3 regions of the Rossellomorea sp. NS-SX7 genome follow, and region 3 is predicted to be linked to each of the others. Evidence: riboswitches for the same ligand, from Rfam matches in the RefSeq annotation. Region 3 holds a riboswitch; each other region holds the start of a gene.
The links. A riboswitch is a leader RNA that binds a small molecule or an ion and turns the genes downstream of it on or off. The one in region 3 is predicted to bind lysine.
Positions count from the first base shown of each region.

Region 1: another riboswitch for lysine. It lies ahead of ACUXV2_RS14190 (aspartate kinase); the one in region 3 lies ahead of ACUXV2_RS16020 (Na+/H+ antiporter NhaC family protein).
Region 2: another riboswitch for lysine. It lies ahead of lysA (diaminopimelate decarboxylase); the one in region 3 lies ahead of ACUXV2_RS16020 (Na+/H+ antiporter NhaC family protein).

Region 1 covers NZ_CM128249.1:2,821,782-2,828,496, forward strand. The annotation lists gene sdhA (succinate dehydrogenase flavoprotein subunit) at 1-1,566, opposite strand, end outside; gene ACUXV2_RS14180 (succinate dehydrogenase cytochrome b558 subunit) at 1,634-2,242, opposite strand; gene ACUXV2_RS14185 (YslB family protein) at 2,590-3,027, shown strand; gene ACUXV2_RS14190 (aspartate kinase) at 3,097-4,335, opposite strand; lysine riboswitch at 4,532-4,710, opposite strand; gene uvrC (excinuclease ABC subunit UvrC) at 5,010-6,715, opposite strand, start outside.
Region 2 covers NZ_CM128249.1:439,799-446,513, reverse strand. The annotation lists gene ACUXV2_RS02090 (GNAT family N-acetyltransferase) at 1-47, shown strand, start outside; gene ACUXV2_RS02085 (class I SAM-dependent methyltransferase) at 110-901, shown strand; gene lysA (diaminopimelate decarboxylase) at 1,014-2,300, opposite strand; lysine riboswitch at 2,416-2,591, opposite strand; gene ACUXV2_RS02075 (hypothetical protein) at 2,726-3,121, opposite strand; gene ACUXV2_RS02070 (ABC transporter ATP-binding protein) at 3,836-5,578, shown strand; gene ACUXV2_RS02065 (DinB family protein) at 5,633-6,103, opposite strand; gene ahpC (alkyl hydroperoxide reductase subunit C) at 6,692-6,715, shown strand, end outside.
Region 3 covers NZ_CM128249.1:3,194,368-3,201,082, forward strand. The annotation lists gene ACUXV2_RS16005 (methionine/alanine import family NSS transporter small subunit) at 107-214, opposite strand; gene ACUXV2_RS16010 (sodium-dependent transporter) at 216-1,742, opposite strand; gene ACUXV2_RS16015 (flavin monoamine oxidase family protein) at 2,003-3,481, opposite strand; gene ACUXV2_RS16020 (Na+/H+ antiporter NhaC family protein) at 3,652-5,214, opposite strand; lysine riboswitch at 5,329-5,511, opposite strand; gene yunB (sporulation protein YunB) at 5,676-6,440, opposite strand; gene ACUXV2_RS16030 (HD-GYP domain-containing protein) at 6,499-6,715, opposite strand, start outside.

The sequences.
Region 1 (6,715 bases), 370 kb from region 3:
TGCCCCGATTGTGATGACTCGTGCAAGCTGAAGCATATTCCACAGCTGACGCGTAAACATAGCCCCCTGATTGCTCCACTTAGCCGTATCATTGATATTGATATTTTTATAGCGCTCCATAAGCTCGACAATTTTCGCATCTGTTTCTTTCAGCTTGTCATTATGACGCACAACCGTTACGTTGTCAGTCATCCATTCGCCAAGCTCTTTGTGGATCACATATGCGTTTTCAGTACCGTTCATGGACATAATTTCGTTCCATTTGTCTTCTTCTTGCTTCACATAGCGCTCGAAAACGGATGAAGGTACAGATTCACTTGTTTTTTCCAAACCACTGATATATTTGATCGCATTAGGACCTGCCACCATACCGCCGTAAATGGCTGATAGCAGAGAGTTAGCTCCCAATCGGTTACCGCCGTGCTGGGAGTAATCACACTCACCGGCTGCAAACAGACCAGGAATGTTCGTCATTTGATCATAATCAACCCATAGTCCACCCATTGAATAGTGAACGGCAGGGAAGATTTTCATCGGTACTTTACGTGGGTCATCACCCATGAATTTTTCATAGATTTCAATGATTCCACCAAGTTTGATATCAAGCTCTTTGGAATCTTTATGAGATAAATCAAGGTATACCATGTTTTCCCCGTTGATTCCAAGTTTCTGATTAACGCAGACGTCGAAGATTTCACGCGTCGCGATATCACGTGGTACCAGGTTTCCGTATGCAGGATACTTTTCTTCAAGGAAGTACCACGGCTTACCATCTTTATACGTCCATACACGTCCGCCTTCCCCACGTGCAGATTCACTCATCAGACGCAATTTGTCGTCTCCAGGAATCGCTGTCGGGTGGATTTGGATGAACTCACCGTTTGCATAGTATGCACCTTGCTGATAAACGATCGATGCCGCAGAACCTGTGTTGATGACAGAGTTTGTGGACTTACCGAAGATGATTCCAGGTCCCCCTGTGGCCATGATCACAGCGTCTGCCGCGAACGATTTAATTTCCATTGTTTGAAGGTTTTGCGCTACAATTCCGCGGGCAACTCCCTCGTCATCCACGACCACTCCAAGGAATTCCCATCCTTCGAATTTATTGACAAGACCTGCTACTTCATGACGGCGGACCTGTTCGTCCAATGCATAAAGAAGCTGCTGCCCTGTTGTTGCACCGGCAAACGCAGTACGGTGATGCTGAGTTCCTCCGAAACGTCGGAAATCGAGCAGCCCTTCAGGTGTACGGTTGAACATGACTCCCATACGGTCCAGTAAGTGGATAATACCCGGTGCTGCTTCTGTCATTGCTTTAACCGGAGGCTGGTTCGCTAAGAAATCCCCTCCGTATACAGTATCATCAAAATGTTCCCAAGGAGAATCCCCTTCTCCTTTGGTGTTTACGGCTCCATTAATACCACCTTGAGCACATACAGAGTGGGAGCGTTTAACGGGTACAAGTGAGAATAAATCTACTTCCGCTCCAACTTCTGCTGCTTTGATTGTGGCCATCAAGCCGGCTAATCCGCCGCCGACTACAATGATTTTGCCTTTACTCATCGTGACTCACTCCTTTTCCTACCAAAGTTGCCAGCTGATTTCTATCAGACTTCTATATTTTCGACTCTTATACAAATGCGAAGATTGCGCGCATACCAACAACCGATAACGCTACAAAAATTCCGATCGTTACATATGTAGCTATTAATTGAGAACGTGGCGAAACGGTGATTCCCCAGCTCACACAGAATGACCATAAGCCATTGGCAAAGTGGAAAATCGTTGAAAGTACTCCAATAACATAGAATACAAGCATGAATGGATTAGATAAAATGTTCTCCATCATTTGAAAGTTCACTTCTGCTCCGAATGCAGCAGCAACCCTTGTTTCCCACACATGCCATGTCACAAAGATAAACGTGATTACCCCTGAGACACGCTGAAGCAGGAACATCCAGTTACGGAAATAGCCGTATTTAGTGGCGTTATTCTTAGATGTGAACGCAATGTAGATTCCATAGATCGCATGGAAATACAATGGTAGGAAGATGATAAAGATCTCAAGGAAATAACGGAAAGGCAGACTTTCCATGAAATGTGCCGCTTGATTGAATGATTCTTCCCCGCCTGTTGCAAAATGGTTCACGACTAAATGTTGAGTTAAAAATAATCCAACTGGAATAACACCTAGTAATGAATGAAGCCTGCGATAATTGAATTCTCGATTTCCAGCCATGATTTACCCCCCTTAATCATAAAATATGAGGCCGTTTTCTAATCAACATTTTCATTAGACTACGATACATACTTTATGTTGTAACAATTATGTGACAAGTTTCATTTTACTCCCCTGAAGTGGAAGCGTCAAGAAAACGGATACATAAATTCGACAATATCGCTAAAATATTTTTAATATAAAGATAACAAATAAAACCGACCAAATACGCGTTTAATAGTTAGAAAATTCTCATTATTAAACAAAAACATTATACCACCAAAATATCCCAACTTTCATTTTAGATGTTTGGGATGATAAATCCTCTTTACATGTATATAATAGTTTTATAGAAAGAGGGGATTTACTTGGAACAAAAAAAAGAAGAAATCTATGAACCGACCGTTCCAATTTTTGGCTACGAAATGATAAGGGATATCCTGCTTCCGGATATTTTAGGAAAACACACTCCCGAGATCTTATATTGGGGAGGCAAGCAGCTCTCCAGAAAATTCCCCCTTCAATCAATGGATGAATGCTCATCCTTTTTTGATGAAGCAGGCTGGGGAACACTGACGGTTGTCGAACAAAAGAAAAACGAAATGACCTTTGAATTGCGCGGTTCGTTTGTCGAAAGACGATTATCACTAAAGTCGGACGTTACATTTAAATTGGAAGCCGGTTTTCTTGCAGAGCAAATCCAGCTCCAAAAGAAATGCACCACTGAAGCAGCTGAAGAAATACATAAACGAAATCAATCCGTGAAGATCACGGCCCGCTGGGATGAAAAAGATAAAGTCGAATAGGTGCACGAACGAAATAGATGAATGGGAAAAGGGTTGACTCTGTTGAGGAGTCAACCCTTTGTTTGTTTCTTACAGTGTCACTTCTTCGACTTGGACGGCATCCAATTTGAACGCCGTATGTAAGACTCCGGCAGCTTTCTGTAAATTTTCCTGATCGACCACGGCCGACACCTTGATTTCAGACGTACTGACCATTTTGACTACAATGTCATTTTTGGCAAGGACCTCGAACATCTCAGCAGCCACACCCGGATTTGAAATCATCCCGGATCCGACAATGGATACCTTCGCAAGATCGCGTTCATGTTCGATATGAGTGAAGCCCAGTTCTCCCTGGTTCTTTTCCAATACAGCGAGCGCTTCATCGAGGTCATGCTCCTTGATTGAAAATGATAGATTCGTTGTATTCCGGTCTGTCTGACTTTGGATGATGATGTCTACGTTCAAATGGTTCTTGGCCAGTGTCGTGAACACTGAAGACAGGCCTGTCAGGGCATTTCCGAGTCCGAAGACGGTCACCCGTACAATTTCATCTTCGAATGCGACACCTCTTACCACTAAATTCTGTTCCATGCTTGCTTCCTCCTCAATATACGTACCTTCCACTTTTTCAAGACTTGATCTGACTTCTAATGGGATTTGATAATTTTTTGCAAATTCAACAGCCCTCGGGTGAAGGACCCCTGCACCCAGATTGGCGAGTTCGAGCATTTCATCATACGAAATGGAAGGCAGTTTGCGCGCACCTTCAATATAACGCGGGTCAGACGTATAAACTCCGTCGACATCGGTATAAATATCGCACCGGTCAGCTTTTAATGCAGCTGCGATGGCCACCGCTGTCGTATCGGAACCTCCTCGTCCGAGGGTCGTGATTTCCCCGGATGGTGTCATCCCCTGGAATCCTGCTACAATGACGACTTTTCCGCTTTGAAGCTGTGTTGTCATTTTTTCGGTATGGATATTGGTGATACGTGCATTGCTATGAACGGATTCTGTCTCGATCCCGGCCTGCCATCCAGTATACGAAATGGCCTCCTGACCGGCTTGGAGCAATGCCATCGTCAATAGAGAAATTGTCACCTGTTCGCCTGTTGATAAAAGCATATCCATTTCTCTTTTACTTGGGTGAGAAGTGATTTCCCTTGCTAAACCGACTAGTGTATCAGTTGTTTTACCCATAGCGGACACGACAACCACAACATCATTTCCCCGATTCTTCTCCTCCAAAATCCTTGACGCAACATTTTGAATTTTTTCAACAGAACCTACTGAAGTTCCACCGAATTTTTGAACGATAATACTCACAGCTTCTCCTTCTTTCTCTTTGAGTGTAGAAATTAAATCTTTTTCTGAAGAGAATCATCTGACTGCTGCAAATCCCGCTGCCTGCTGAATGACTTTAACGCCGGCAGTCCCATGCCAAATAATAAAAAAAGCAATGAGACGGATATCTCATTGCTTTATGAACTTAGAGTAAAAAATACTTAATCGTTCATCGGCATTGTGAGATAGCTCTCCAAGATTGATTCATCTTGACAATCCTGCATTTCTTAAACGCAGAACCAGCGGAATTAGTATGAGCCTAATACCACTTCGGCGACTCTCCCCTTTCCAGACATCTCGACGGAGCCCATACTCCTCTTTGCCTGTACTCTTGAAGTTCGCACCTCTATCACCACTATTTAAAGTGATAATGTTTTAAATTATCGATAATTATAGCACACGAAAATAATGGAAGCAATGAGTTTTTTCAGAATTTTTTCAGTTTAAATTTTTTCGTTTATATACCTTCAAATACCGCTTTTGATCTCCGTGCAGGACTTCGCTTTCCGCGGGTGACCCGTGAGCCTCCTCGGCTTCGCCTGCGGGGTCTCACATTGGCCACTTCTCCCGCATGAGACCTTCGTCCTGCACTCCAATCAAAAGCTGGAGCAGGGTAATATTTCAACGTGTACAGTGAACCGCGAAAATCTCCACTGCTATTCCTGCAGTTTCTCGTGCAGTACTTTTGCTACACCTTCCGGAATCCCGATATCCTGAAATTCCTCAACCGTTGCTTCTTTCATTTTCTTCATGGAACCAAAATGTTTAAGAAGCTGCTTTTTCCGCTTGGGTCCGATTCCATCGATTTCATCCAGTATGGACTGGAAGACGCTTTTCCCGCGGAGCTGCCGGTGGAAGGTGATGGCAAAGCGGTGGACTTCGTCCTGGATGCGCTGAAGCAGATAGAATTCCTGACTCCGTTTTTCAAGAGGGACGATCTGCAGCGGATTCCCGTACAGCAGCTCGGATGTCTGATGCTTTTCATCCTTCGCGAGGCCGCCGATGGGTATATCAAGACCCAGTTCATTTTCAATCACATCACGGGCTGCTTCTATCTGTCCTTTCCCGCCGTCAATGATAATGAGATCAGGGAGAGGAAGACCATCCTTCAATACTCTTGAATATCTTCTCCTCACCACTTCCCGCATCGATTCATAATCATCCGGTCCTTTGACGGTTTTTATTTTATACTTTCGATACTCTTTCTTTGCAGGCTTTCCGTCTATGAAGACAATCATGGCCGAGACAGGAGCGGATCCCTGTATGTTCGAGTTATCAAATGCTTCGATTCGGAAGGGCGTATAAATCCCCATTTGTTCCCCTAATCTTTCAATCGCTTTGATGGTTCGCTCCTCGTCCCGCTCAATCAAGGCGAATTTCTCATCAAGCGCCTGTTTGGCATTTTTCTCAGCCAATTTCACCAGCTCTTTTTTCTTTCCCCTCTTCGGTTGTGTGATTTTGACTTCAAGTAATTTTGATGCCATCTCTTCATCGATTTCTTCAGGAAGGAAGATTTCCCGAGGTTTGAAATGGTTCGCTTTTGAATAGAACTGGCCCAAGAACGTAAGAAATTCATCTTCCGGTTCGTTGTAAAGGGGAAACAGCGAAACATCGCGTTCAATGAGTTTTCCCTGTCTTACAAAGAATACCTGTACACACATCCACCCTTTATCGACTGCAAAACCAAACACATCACGGTCGGTAAAATCCGTCATCGTCATCTTCTGCTTTTCCATCGTTGCTTCGATGTGAAGGATTTGATCACGGAATTCCTTGGCGCGCTCAAACTCGAGGTTTTCAGATGCTTCTTTCATCTTTTCGGATAATTCCTTCTTGATTTCTTTGTATCCTCCGTTTAAAAATCTGGCAATTTCATCGGTCATTTCCCTGTACGTATCCTTGCTTACTTCTTTCACACAAGGGGCCAGGCATTGTCCCATGTGATAATATAGACAGACTCTGTCAGGAAGGGTTGTGCATTTTCGTAATGGATAAAGGCGATCCAGGAGCTTTTTCGTCTCGTTTGCCGCGCCTACATTCGGGTAGGGTCCGAAATACTTGCCTTTTCCCCGCTGCACTTTACGAGTCGTGATCAATCGGGGATGTCGTTCATTTGTCAACTTAATGAATGGGTAGCTCTTGTCGTCTTTCAACATCACGTTGTATTTCGGATCATATTTTTTTATCAGATTCATCTCGAGCACAAGTGCTTCCAGGTCCGAAGAAGTCATAATATATTCAAAGTCTTCTATTTCCCCTACCAGCCTCTGTGTTTTGGCATCATGTGAACCTGTAAAATAAGAACGCACACGATTTTTTAATACTTTTGCTTTTCCAACGTAAATAATCGTGCCCTGTCTGT
Region 2 (6,715 bases), 1.5 Mb from region 3:
TCGGATACACAACCACCAATATAGTGATGGAGAAGGAAATAAACTAAAGGGCTATTACTGCTGGTTGACCCCCAGTGAAATAACCCATTCATTGTTCGGAGGGAGAAACTTGGAATCATTACAAGAACAATATAAAGATTCATCCAACTTAAATACCCGGATCAACATCCACGAGAAATATAGTGAAAATAAAGAGGATTGGCATCTTTGGCTCTTTGATCAGTTAACCATCCCTCCTACTAGTAGAATCCTCGAAATCGGATGTGGCGACGGTACGTTTTGGCTGAAAAACAGCGAACGGATCGATGGCAGTTGGAACATCACCCTCGCTGATCAATCTGCAGGGATGGTCGAGGCCGCGAAAAAGAACCTGGCAGCGCTGCCTGACATTAAGTACTGCCAACTCGATATTGAGGAGATTCCTTTTGAAAAACACCGCTTTGATATCATCATCGCCAACCATATGCTGTATCACGTTCCCGATAGGCGAAAGGCATTGAAAGAGGTCCGGAGGGTGCTGCACCCTGAAGGAACTTTCTATTGTTCCACAATTGGGCTTGACCATATGAAAGAATTCGGCGAGCTGCTGAAACGGTTTGATCCGGATTTAGACTATCCTTCCGCCAGGAAGCACGCCTTGAATTTCGGAATAGAAAATGGACGCAATCAGCTCCAGGCCCAGTTCAATGAGATTACCTATAATGGGTTTCCGGGCGGATTGAACATCACGGACGAAAACGCAATCGCAGAATATCTGCTTTCCTCAGCATCAGAGTTAAATAAAATCCTGGTCAATGACACATTATCCTCTTTCATTGAATTTCTGGCATCAGAAAAAGAATCCAATGGAGGGGCGATCAAGATCACAAAGTCAACAGGGTTGTTTGCATCAAGGAACTAAACTGCAGAAAAAAAACGATCAGTAGATAGCCGCTGATCGTTTTTTACATATGGGTTTTACATAAAGGTCTGTACCGCCGCATCTGCGGAAGAACGGTAAAAGTTCCATCCGCTTACCGGTCCAGCCTCACCAAATCCGCATAGCTCTCCCGCTCAATCACCACACGAGACTCCCCGTCCTTCACAAATACAACGGCCGGACGCGGAATCCGGTTATAATTATTTGCCATCGAATACCCGTAAGCCCCTGTACTGAACACAGCGAGGGTATCACCGAAATTAACCGGCGGCAGCTTCAGATCCCAGATGAGCATGTCGCCTGATTCACAGCACTTACCGGCAATGCTGACAAGCTCCGTGCATTCCTCATTCGGACGGTTCGCCAGCACGGCATGATATTTCGCGCCATACAGTGCCGGACGCAGATTATCGGTCATGCCCCCATCAACCGACACATAGGTACGCACGTCCGGGATGATTTTCTTCGAACCGACCTTGTACAATGTGGTACCCGCTTCCGCCACGATACTGCGGCCAGGCTCGATCCACACTTCCGGCAGCGGATAACCGTTCTCACCAAAGCTTTCCTTTACGCTGTCCGTGATCGCCTTTACGTACTCGGAAATCGGCAGCGGCTTGTCATCTTCCGTATAGCGGACCCCGAATCCCCCTCCGATATTCAGGACAGGCAGCGTGACCTCACAATCCAGCCTTATTCCCTGAAGGAAATCCGAAAGCACGGTGATCGCCTGCTGGAATCCGTCCAATTCAAAGATTTGTGAGCCGATGTGGGAGTGGATCCCGAGCACCGTATAATTCGGCTTGCACAGGGCGATTTGCATCGCGCGGTCAGCCTGGCCGGTCGAAATTCCGAAGCCAAACTTCGAATCATCCTGACCTGTCATGATGTAATCATGGGTATGGGCTTCCACACCCGGCGTCACGCGAAGCAGGATATTCACCTGCTGCTCACGCTCCTTCGCCAGCTCATGCAAAAGCTCCAGCTCAAGGAAACTGTCAACCACAAAGCAGCCGATCTCAGCATCAAGCGCCATCTCGAGCTCTTCCTCGGACTTATTATTCCCGTGAAAATGTATCCGCCCTGCCGGGAATCCTGCTTGAAGCGCTGTGTACAATTCCCCTCCGGACACAACATCCAGCGACAGGTCCTCCTCTTCTGCAAGTCTTACCATTTCCTTGCACAAAAACGCCTTGCTCGCATACGCGACCTGGAACCCGAGTCCGCTCTCGATGAACGCCTCGCGGAACGCGCGCGCCTTCCCCCGGATCATTTCCTCATCATATACCATCAGCGGCGTGCCATACGCTGCGGTAAGCTCGCCCGTACTCATTCCGCCGATCTCCAACTGTCCCTGTACATTCGTTTCCATTGCTGTCATATCGAATCTCCTCCTGAAAATCCCTCCGAAAAAACACAAAAAAACCGTATGAAGCGATGCTCATACGGTTTCCTGATCAAAACGAAGAACGTTCTGAAGAATTCTGTATTAACATCTCTTCAATAGTTCTCCACAACGTGACCATTGTGACAGTCTGACACTTATTCAATGCCAGCCCAACAGGAAACCGATTGGCTATTTCCCGTTTCGGCGATCTGCCTTTCACTTCCCATCCCAGGATCCATCATCCTCAAGGTAGCTACTCCTCATTCTCGCGCCTCTATTATCAGAGAGTAAGTTTATAGTTTTGTATGGCAACTATACCATCAGGGTGGAAAAATTGTCAATCTATTAAAGCTATATTCTTATTTTGATCCTTATCAGGCGGCCACCCCTTCGATCGTAAAGTGAATACTCTCAACCATTCATCCAAGGAGCGCTTCCTTCACATATTCCGTTATTTCCTCTTTCACTTCTTCAATCGATTCATCTAACAATTCACCCGTAATTTTACTTCCCGGCAACGCTTTTGATATCGGCACACCAAATAAAGAACGTTCACACACCCATATTTTTATCACATGCAAATCAATGAGCTCCCCGCCCTTTTCAGCAATGCCGACTGAAAGCGACGAAGTGTATCCAGGCGTAAAAGGGTTTGTACCCTCCTTTTCGAACCGAGCCTCAAAGTCCAGATCCTTTTCTTCAATAACAGGTATGTACTGATCTGCCACTCTTTCAATGAAATCCATTAATACTCGTTCCGTCCGTTTGATCTTCACTCTAAGTCCTTCATTAAAATCCTTTTGCTGATATTTCATAAATGGATCTCTGCCCTTCCGATAGGAATACATGAATACATTCAACACATTTTGATAAAATCCTTCTTGGACTGAGGATTATAGCAGGTACAGTCTATGTGGTGCTAAGTCTCTGAAAAAAGTATGATACAAGCTAATTTATTTATCTATTGAGTTGGTTTGCACCTAATTGGGAAAGAATGCAGTAATTGAGTCTAGAAAAATGTCCCCAGCAAGCCTTAAATTGATTAATTGAACCGTAATCCTGTTTATTGTTCCGATATTAAAATTATTGCACCCAAATCCCGTTTATTGTACCAGTTCTTGAATAATTGTTCCGGAATCCAAATAATTGTTCCTCTTGTCCAATTTTCTCTATCTAGCCCCACATAAGAACAGTGGACGGTCCAACTCTCCCACTCATCCAAAGTGGCAGCTCCACCCTGCCAGATTACACGCAAAATGACATTTATCTACTCCACGTGCCGGCTGGACAACCCTCAATGTCGACCTTACCATGATCAATCACCAACCTGAATATTTTTCTGAAAATTCACTTTTCACAACCCAAAAACCATCATACAATAAACTTAACCAACAAAAAGGAGGCTGTTCAAATGAGAAACATGACTGCTGTTGTAACCGTACAAACATATAAGGGTGGAACGCCTTTTTAACGTTACGGTCTTCCCCCTTATATGTGTTCAGTGAAAAAACACAATAAAGGGGTACATTATGCATTTTCCAGTTAAGAAATTTCTTTCGTATTATAAGCCGTATATCAGAATGTTCATGGTGGTATTGGTCTGTGCGCTGATCACTTCTTCGCTCACCCTCGTCTTTCCATTGCTCGTCCGTTATGTGACGAAGGACGTGCTTCAAGCGGGGCTATCGACGGCTTTTGTTGATGTGCTGTGGGTAGGCGGATTGATGGTCATTCTGGTGATTGCGCAGAACATCGGAAATTATGTGGTCGATTACAAAGGGCATGAGATCGGGGCGCGGATGGAGAGCGATATGCGAAGCGAGTTGTTTTCCCATATGCAGAAGCTTTCTTTCAGTTTTTATGATAAACAAAAGACGGGCCAGCTGATGACCCGGGTGACGAATGATCTATTGATGGTATCCGAGCTTTACCATCACGGTCCGGAAGATTATGTGAAGTATCTTGTCCGGTTCATCGGCGCGTTTGTGATCCTGCTTTTCATCAATGCGCCTCTTACGCTACTCGTGTTTTGCTTTTTTCCGGTCCTCGGTTTCTTTTCGCTGTATTTCAATAAGAGACTGAACCGGGCGCTGACCGATAACAAAGAACGGATCGCAGATATCAATGCGCAGGTGGAAGATACGTTGTCAGGGATCCGCGTCGTCCAGTCATTCGCCAATGAACCGCTCGAAATCAATAAATTCAATAGGGAGAATCATCGTTTTCTCGAGAGCCGGAAAGGAACGTATAAAGCGGAGGCTTACTTCTATAACGGGACGGAAGCATTCATTCAAATGATCACCATCACGGTCGTCATTGCCGGGGCCATCCAAATCGTGAACGCATCGCTTGATCTGCCTGACCTCATTACGTTCCTGCTCTATATCGGCTTCATGGTCGAACCGATCCAGCGGCTCACGCACATGAGCACCCAGTTCCAGGAAGGGATCACAGGCTTTCAGCGGTTCATCGAAATCATCGACATGAAACCTGCCATCAGGAATGACCCTGGTGCGAAAGTGATTCCGCAGGTCGATGGACATATCCAATTCAGGGACGTCTCTTTTCATTACGACACTTCCATGAACCCTGTTTTCGAACATCTCTCTCTTGACATTCACCCGGGCGAATATGTAGCCTTCGTCGGCCCATCCGGGGTTGGAAAGACGACTTTGAGCTCCCTGATCCCCCGATTTTACGATGCAGCGGAGGGTGGTATTTTTATAGATGGCGAGAACGTCAAAGACTTGGATCTAAAGTTCCTCAGAACCAACATCGGCATCGTCCATCAGGATGTCTACCTTTTCTCAGGGACCGTCATGGAAAACATCCGCTACGGCCATCCGGAAGCGACCGATGAAGAAGTGTTGGCAGCTGCAAAACGGGCCAATGCCCACGAGTTCATTACACGCCTGCCTCAGGGATACCATTCAGAAATCGGGCAGCGCGGCGTCAGATTATCCGGCGGTCAGAAGCAGCGCCTCAGCATCGCCCGTGTGTTTCTGAAGAACCCGCCCATCCTCATTCTCGATGAAGCCACGAGTGCTTTAGACAACGAGAGTGAAAGCATCGTGAAGGAGTCCCTGGATACGCTGGCAAAAGGAAGAACGACACTCGTGATCGCCCATCGCTTATCCACGATCAGGAACGCCGGCAGAATCGTCGTCTTATCAGACGGAAGAATTGTAGAAGAGGGTACACACGAAGCTCTCCTTGAGAACGATGGCCCATATTCGCAGTTATATTCCAGACAGTTTGAAGTGCTGGGGTAAATGAAAAGGGCTCTCCGATTTTTTAATCGGAGAGCCCTTTCCTTCTTAATCCCTTCACCGACGGGACGGCCAGGAACCCTGCATTTTTCGAAGCTGTATGATTTGACCCGTATGGTAGGCATCATGAAGGAAGATATCCAGCAATTCCGCTTCAAGCGACTGTTGATCAAGCTCCTCCACTGTCATTTCACTGAGTCTCTCCCTTAACCGCAGATGAACGGCTTCAGCACGTTCAACGACCTTCCTCCAGTCTTCTTCCTCACGAGTTTGTTCAGTCAGATGGAAGTTTTCATCTCCGCTGAGATGCTGTGTCCATTCACGACCCTCCATCTTCGCGACAAGCCTCTCTTTGTAATAAATGAGATGGTTCACGTTCTCCCAGATTGATTTCGCGGCCTCACCCGCCGGCTTCCATCTTGCCTGCTCTGCCGTGATTCCTTCCATGCCATCTTTAAGCGGAGCAAACCAGCTCTCCTTCTCAAACGTCGAATCAAGCACATTAGTCAGTAATTCAATCCGATCCACAACCATCGCCTCCTTGATTTTTTCAAGACCTGCTCCGATTACGATTATTCGTATAACCAATTCGCCAGTCTGCCATAAAAATCCTGCCCGTGATAAAAAGCCCGTCCCCCACTACGGTAAAACTTTACCGTAACGCGGGACGGGCCTATAATTGGTCATTGAGCCCCTGGACGAATAATTCCACCCTTCGTCCGAAGGATTGTGCCCTTATTTTCACGGATTCTACCCTTCATTCAAATAATTGCTCCTCATAAAACATTTATTGTGCCCTTCATTCAAATAATTGCTCCTCATAAAACATTTATTGTGCCCTTCATGTCGAATAATCACTATCTCATTCCTCTTGAAAGATTCAACCTTTCGAAATCGGGTAAACTATCTTCACCAACTATTGAAGACTCTATAAATATGAAACGAAAGTGAAGATGCCCCTCCCTCTCCCACACTGAGAAACTACATAAAAAAATAATCCAATCTTCTTCCTTGACATTTTCACCAGCTTATATAATAATGAATATCGAATTAGAATTATTATAAACTATTAATAATTCTCAATCCCACATACTACATTTAGGAGGAATTTACATTATGTCTTTAATCGGATCAGAAGTA
Region 3 (6,715 bases):
GGCCCGCCCCTCCATCACATGAAAGCGATGAGGGACGGGCCTTTAACGGAGTAAAGAAAAAACAGACGATGGAAGATCCAGCGCCTGTTTCTTTATAAAAGTGATATTAAGATGCTTTTTTAGATTTGGATACCGCGTTAGTGATACTTGCCGCAAGGCCACCCCAAATGATGACGACACCGACAACTAACATAATGATTGCACTACCGCTCATGTCAGCTTACCTCCTTATAGCTTTCAGCTTCTGTTTTGGAATGCCAGCGTTTAAAGGTAAATGCCACTCCGACAATCAAGGCGAAGGCCGCGACGAACCAGCCGCTGTAAAGGACAAAGGCATCTGAGTATCCGCCGTAGTTCCCTGTTTCCGTCTCGAATTCTTTAAGAAGGTTCATCTTGAATAGTCCAAACATCATCCATCCAAGTACAACCGGTGTGATAACACCAAGGCAAATCTTCCACCAGCTGCCAAGCTGGATGTCTGAGATACCGTTTGAGTGATCTCTGAATGTATTGATCTTGCGTAAGAACCATGCCACTACGATTACTTCCACTAATCCGATGAATGCTACACCGAATTGGTTGATGAAGTAGTCCGCAACATCAAGGAATAATAATCCGCCCTGTGTTGCAAACAGAAGTGAAATGACTGCTGAGAGCCCTCCTCCGAAAGCCACTGCCTTTGTACGGGAAAGGCCGAATTTCTCTGAAATCGCCGCTACATAAGTCTCGGAAATCGAGATAAGTGAAGATAATCCCGCCAGTACGAGTGAAGCGAAGAACAGGAACCCGAACAGACCGTTCAGCGCAGGGAATTCATTGATGATCTGCGGGAAGACAACGAATGCCAGACCGACTCCTCCGCTTACTACTTCCTGAACCCCGACTCCTTGAGTTTGAGCCATGAATCCAAGTGCCGCGAATACCCCGATCCCGGCAAGAAGCTCAAATCCAGAGTTACTGAATCCAGTGATGAATGCGTTATTCGTAATATCCGATTTCTTCGGAAGATAACTTGAGTACGTGATCATGATCGCAAATGCAATCGATAAACTGAAGAAGATCTGTCCGTATGCAGCGACCCATACACCAGGATCGGCAATCTTACTGAAATCCGGTTTGAAGAATGCATCAAGGCCATCAAGTGCCCCTGGTAACGTTAAAGCGCGAACCACAATGATCAGGAATAAAATAACAAGTGCAGGAATAAAGATCTTGTTCGCTACTTCGATACCTTTCTTTACACCTTTAAAGAGAATACCAAGTGTAATCACCCAAACGATGACAAGCGGGATGAAAACTCCGCCGACAATGCTTCCGGTCTGTCCCGGATCTACTGAAAGCTTCAGATACTCACCGAATAAGAATCCTTCCGTGTCGTCTCCCCAGCCTTTGTTGAAAGCGAATACACTGTAAGCCATCGCCCATGCTATGATGACGGCATAATAGGTGGAAATGACAAACGCTACAAGTACCTGCCACCATCCAAGCCATTCTGTCTTCTTGTTCATACGGAAATAGGATAAAGGCGCAGATCCGCGGTACTTATGTCCTATCGTGAATTCTAATACAAGTAAAGGAATACCGGCAGTCAAAAGAGCAAAAAGATACGGAATGAAGAATGCTCCACCACCATTTTCATATGCTACCGCCGGAAAACGCCAAATGTTTCCCAACCCGATAGCAGACCCTACTGCAGCCAGGATAAATCCTGCACGTGTTCCAAACTGGGCACGTTTTTCCATGTTGGTTCCCCCCAATGTTTCCAACTACCAATTAAAAGGTAATTGAAATTTTTATATTTTCAGATTATTTAATCTAAAGTCAGTATAGCTAGTTCTAGGACAATTGTCAAAGCTATTTTTTCTTTTTTAGGGACATCTTCTGCTTTTATAGTCCGATTTGCCCTTTATCAGAAAATGAACAGGGGATTTCTAACTTTAAAATTCCAATTACTAGTAAAATTTACTGTGTTGTTTTCATATTACTACTAAATTTCACTATGTTATTTTCTATGATGGACTTCATAAGCCGTCCGGATCCCAGATTCTACTGCTCCCTCTATCCACCCGTGAAAGGAAGAAGTATGTTCTCCGGCAAAATGAAGCCTTCCTTCCGGTTTCCGGGTGATTTCATCAAAGTTTTTCTGCTGCTGGGGGGTAAACAGCGTGAAACATCCTGCTGAGTAAGGGTTTTGTCCCCAGTTGAACCAAACAGCCTGTAGAAATTCCGTATATACGATGTTTCCATATATCTTTGCTAAATCCTTAAGCACGAGGCGAACCAATCCTTCGTTGGATAAGCTATTCCATAATACAGCATCGCTTCCCCAGCTGTAGCTTGCCAGCAATACCCCCGGACCATCAGAACCTATCCCGTGGCTTGGAATGTAAGTGAATTTTAACGGCAGGTCACTGGTAATATTGCCATACCCCATCTTCTCCCAGAACTTGCTTTTAAATTCAATTCCGATCTTCACTGCCTGGACATTATTCACTTCTCTGATTGCCTGCCATTTTTTAAATGAAACCGAATCATATGGCTCAATGTCGACGAATTGAAGGACAGTGAATGGCATGGTTATGATGGCATAGTCTCCTGTATACCGAGATCTCTTCCCTGTAAACGGGTTCATAGTCTGTACAGATACGCCATGATCGTCCTGAATGATTTTCTCTACTTTGCGATTCAGCTTGATTTCTTTTTGAAGCTCGCTGATAAAGGAACAAGGCAGCTGATCATTTCCTCCGGTTATTTCATAAAACTTTATTTTTTCACTGAATATCGGGTAAATGATGTCCGTTATAATATCAATGAAAGAGAAGTTTGGAAAACCCTCTATCCCCAGCATGACAGCAATTTTCCGCACTGCGTTCTCTGAAAGTGATTTCCCGAACGGATTGGCAATTAAATAATCGCCCATGGAGTAAGTGGAATATTTCGTCTTCAACTCATCCTTCTGTTCTTGGGTGCTGGCCGAATACACTTCAAAGAAAGGCCGGGTCGCTTCAAGGAAAAGCTCTGCAGCACTCTTCCCTTTTTCTTCTCCTTCAAGAGGGAAACCCAAAATATCCGGATTTCTTCTATACTCCTTTTTAGAGACCAGGACATTGTTTACAAATAACATATCCTGAGAGGTGGAATTCAAGAAACGATTAACAGGGAGATTGAACCTTTTGATGTATTCGAATACCAGCTCATGGTTTTCTGGGATCCTCATCGCTCCAAAATCAAGGTAATTCCCCTGCGTGAATGGTTCTCTTACCGTATAGACCCTGCCGCCTATCCGATCATTCCCTTCTAAAATGGTCACTTTATGACCTGCCCTTTTAAGCAGGGATGCCGCAACCAGCCCAGACATCCCCCCTCCTAATATCAATACACGTTTTGGATTCGACTCAGTTTCCGGCAGCCCATTTCTCACAATAGATAATAAGTCTTTGGGATAGTGTAAATCATCAAAACCAATCACCTTTACCTTCACGTCAACTCACCTCTCTCCTCCTATAGATATGAGGAAATGCGGACTGGTAGAAGCGTGTCTAATGACTTACCTTCTAATTTTTGGGAAAATCAAGGAATACGAACCTCTAGCCGGAGGAACTGTATATAAAAAAACCAGAAGCATTTTCTGCTTCTGGTTCATTATTGTTTTTATTGTGAAGCTGCTGTATCTGAACTCTTTCCTTTTATAAATCCAAGAGCCGCAACCAGCACTATGACTACGAGTAATCCAAGCATGGTGCTTCCGGTGAACCCTAATACGAGGTAACCAATCGAAGCTGCCACTGCGCCGATGAGTGCATACGGAATCTGCGTGAGTACGTGATCGATATGATTGCTTCCGGCTCCGGTTGAAGACAGGATCGTAGTATCGGAAATTGGTGAACAATGGTCTCCAAGGACCGCACCTGCTAAAACAGCTGCCATTGCAGGAAGTAAGACACTTACATCGGTTGCTGCTGCAATTTCTCCCGCAATCGGAAGCAGGATTCCGAATGAGCCCCATGAAGTCCCTGTAGAGAATGCCATGACGCCGGCCACTAAGAATAGCAGCACAGGCAGGACCTCAACTGGCATGTTCGATTTTTCAACCAATCCGGCTAAATACGTTCCAGTTTGAAGCTCATCGATCAGTGTGACGATCGCCCATGCAAAGATAAGGATGTAAACAGCAGGAAGCATGGATTTGATTCCTTCGACAACTGCTGTTCCAGCTGCGCTTCCTCCAACACCCTTCAAGCTTACTTGACGGAAGAAAAGAATAAATGCAATCGCCAATGCGAATAAGCTTCCATATAATAATGATTTTGTAACATCTGTATTTTCAAATACAGGGAGGATATCAAACGAACCAACTGCCTTATATCCCGTCCAAAGCATCATGCCGACTGTACCGACAACCAGGGCGATGATCGGCCATGCCAGATCGCCGACCGAACCTTTAGAGCTTACAGGCAGGTCGTTCTTAAGTTCACCCGGGATATCTTTGTCCGGGTCATAAAGATTTCCAGTCGAAATCGCTCTTTCTTCATGTTCCTTCATTTTCCCGAAATCAAATCCTCTGTAAGCAACGATCAACACTAATAGTAGAGCTGCCCATACATAGAGGTTCATTGGGATCATTTGTATGAATGCTGAGAAAGCTGTGTATTCAGTGATGCTGTGTGCGGCAAGAATCGATCCGATGATACCGATGATATATGCTCCCCAGCTTGATACCGGTGAAACCACACAGACCGGAGCCGATGTCGAGTCAATGATATAAGCGAGTTTCGCACGTGAGATTTTGTGACGGTCCGTGATTGGTCTAGCAACCTGTCCGACCGCAAGCGCATTGAAATAGTCATCAATAAAAATTATGATACCTAATACAGCTGCCAATAATTGCGCGCCTCTTCTGGTCTTTACGCGCTGCATCGCCCATTCACCGAATGCGCGGCTTCCGCCGGAAATGTTAACGAAAGCAGTGATGACGCCAAGAATCAATAAGAATAAAATGATGTACACATTCCAGGTATTAAGTTCACCGTCGGCGACGAAAATGCCCTTTACGGCTTCCCATATCTTACTGAACGTGCCTGTAATAGAGAAATCTGTGATAAGAAGTGCTGAAGCGATGATCCCTACACCCAGCGAAAGCAGTACGCGTCTCGTCAAGATAACCATCAGGATGGCTAAAAGGGGCGGGATGATTGAATAAATAGTGTTTTCCATAATGTCCTCCTCCTATTTGATAGGGGGGAACCTCATAGCATGACAGAGGAATAAAAAAAGGTAATGATAGAGGATCCTATCATTACCTTTAATGAGTAATGTAAGTGCTCCATCACGATCTGTAGCTCCCCATCATAGAGTGTCCCCTATAATGACAGTGTTATCCTTCTTCAAGATAACCCCAGCGAATATGCTTCTGACAAGCATATCAGCTTCGGCAAAGGTTCCCTTTCATCTGTTCTCTCAGTTGTCATCCTCAAACAGTTTACTCTTGAACCCTGCACCTCTACCCCATCGGATTGATGATGTGGTTATAATATTAAAATTTCCTTTATAAATATATCAAACTATCAACAGTTTGACAACTTTTTATTCGGGATAGGTGATGGGCAGGTTTTTCCAAAAACACATTTGGTTCTGTAAATTAGACCGTTCCTCACCGCTGCAGACACTTGCCGGGATCAGTTTGTCGGTATTTCGATGGATGGTGATGCTCCGTCACCGCTATTGTTGAAGAATTGCGGTACATCCAGGTGGACAGTATCCATGGCGATCAATACGTCCTGCTTGATGGTTTCGGTTTTCGTTGCAAACGGTATGATGATCTGGACATTCACAGTCAGGGTGATATAGACCTTGACGAGGGCATTGTTGATACCAAACTCTTCTACAGTATGTTTAATATCCGAACGTACATCCCCGATTGAATGGAACCTGATCGGGACTTTAGGTCCCAAGTTCCCTAGTAAGGCATTGTTGGTCGCCTGACCTAGGGGAACAGAATACACGATACCTTCATCGGCTTTTGTCCCTTCCTCGTCGATTTCAATGTCCGTGATGTATTCCAGGTTTTCGATATTCCCTTTTTCTGCCTCTTTCAAATATAATTGGACTAAATTAGTGATTTCTCCCTGAACCCGGTTGATGTTCTGTGTATTGAAACTGAGAGAGACCACCTCCCCTTCTTCATTTTTCACTTCTTCCGTTATCTCCTCTAACTCTATGGATCCTGCTACCTTTTTGTTGATCGCTTTGTTGATGACCATCGTACCGATTCTGCTCGTTTGAGTTTCTGCATAAGCCAGCAGCGTCGGCTTCAAGCCCAGGTTTACGATCCAAAGACCCGCCCCTGTGGAAAAGATGAAGAACACGATGGTGATGATCATCACGTGGCGAAAAGGCAGCGGTCCTCCTCTTCGGGGTTTATGTGTTTTAAACTTTGACAAAAAAATCCCCCCTTACAAGCTATTCTTATGCTCTCTAAGGAGGGTTTAACGCAAAAATTTATTTTATTTTACTGGCAGCCGGTTCATAATCCGCATCAAAACCGACGATGACCTTATCAAGCTCGGTCCGCAAGTCCAATTCATAAGGAGAATAGAGTTCTTCCCCTTTTTCTTCAATCACCCGAATGACAGGCCTGTCCGTCAGACCTTTATTCTGTCCGGTGACAATCCCTTTTTTTCCGTCATTCAATTCAACGACCATTCCGTTCGGATAA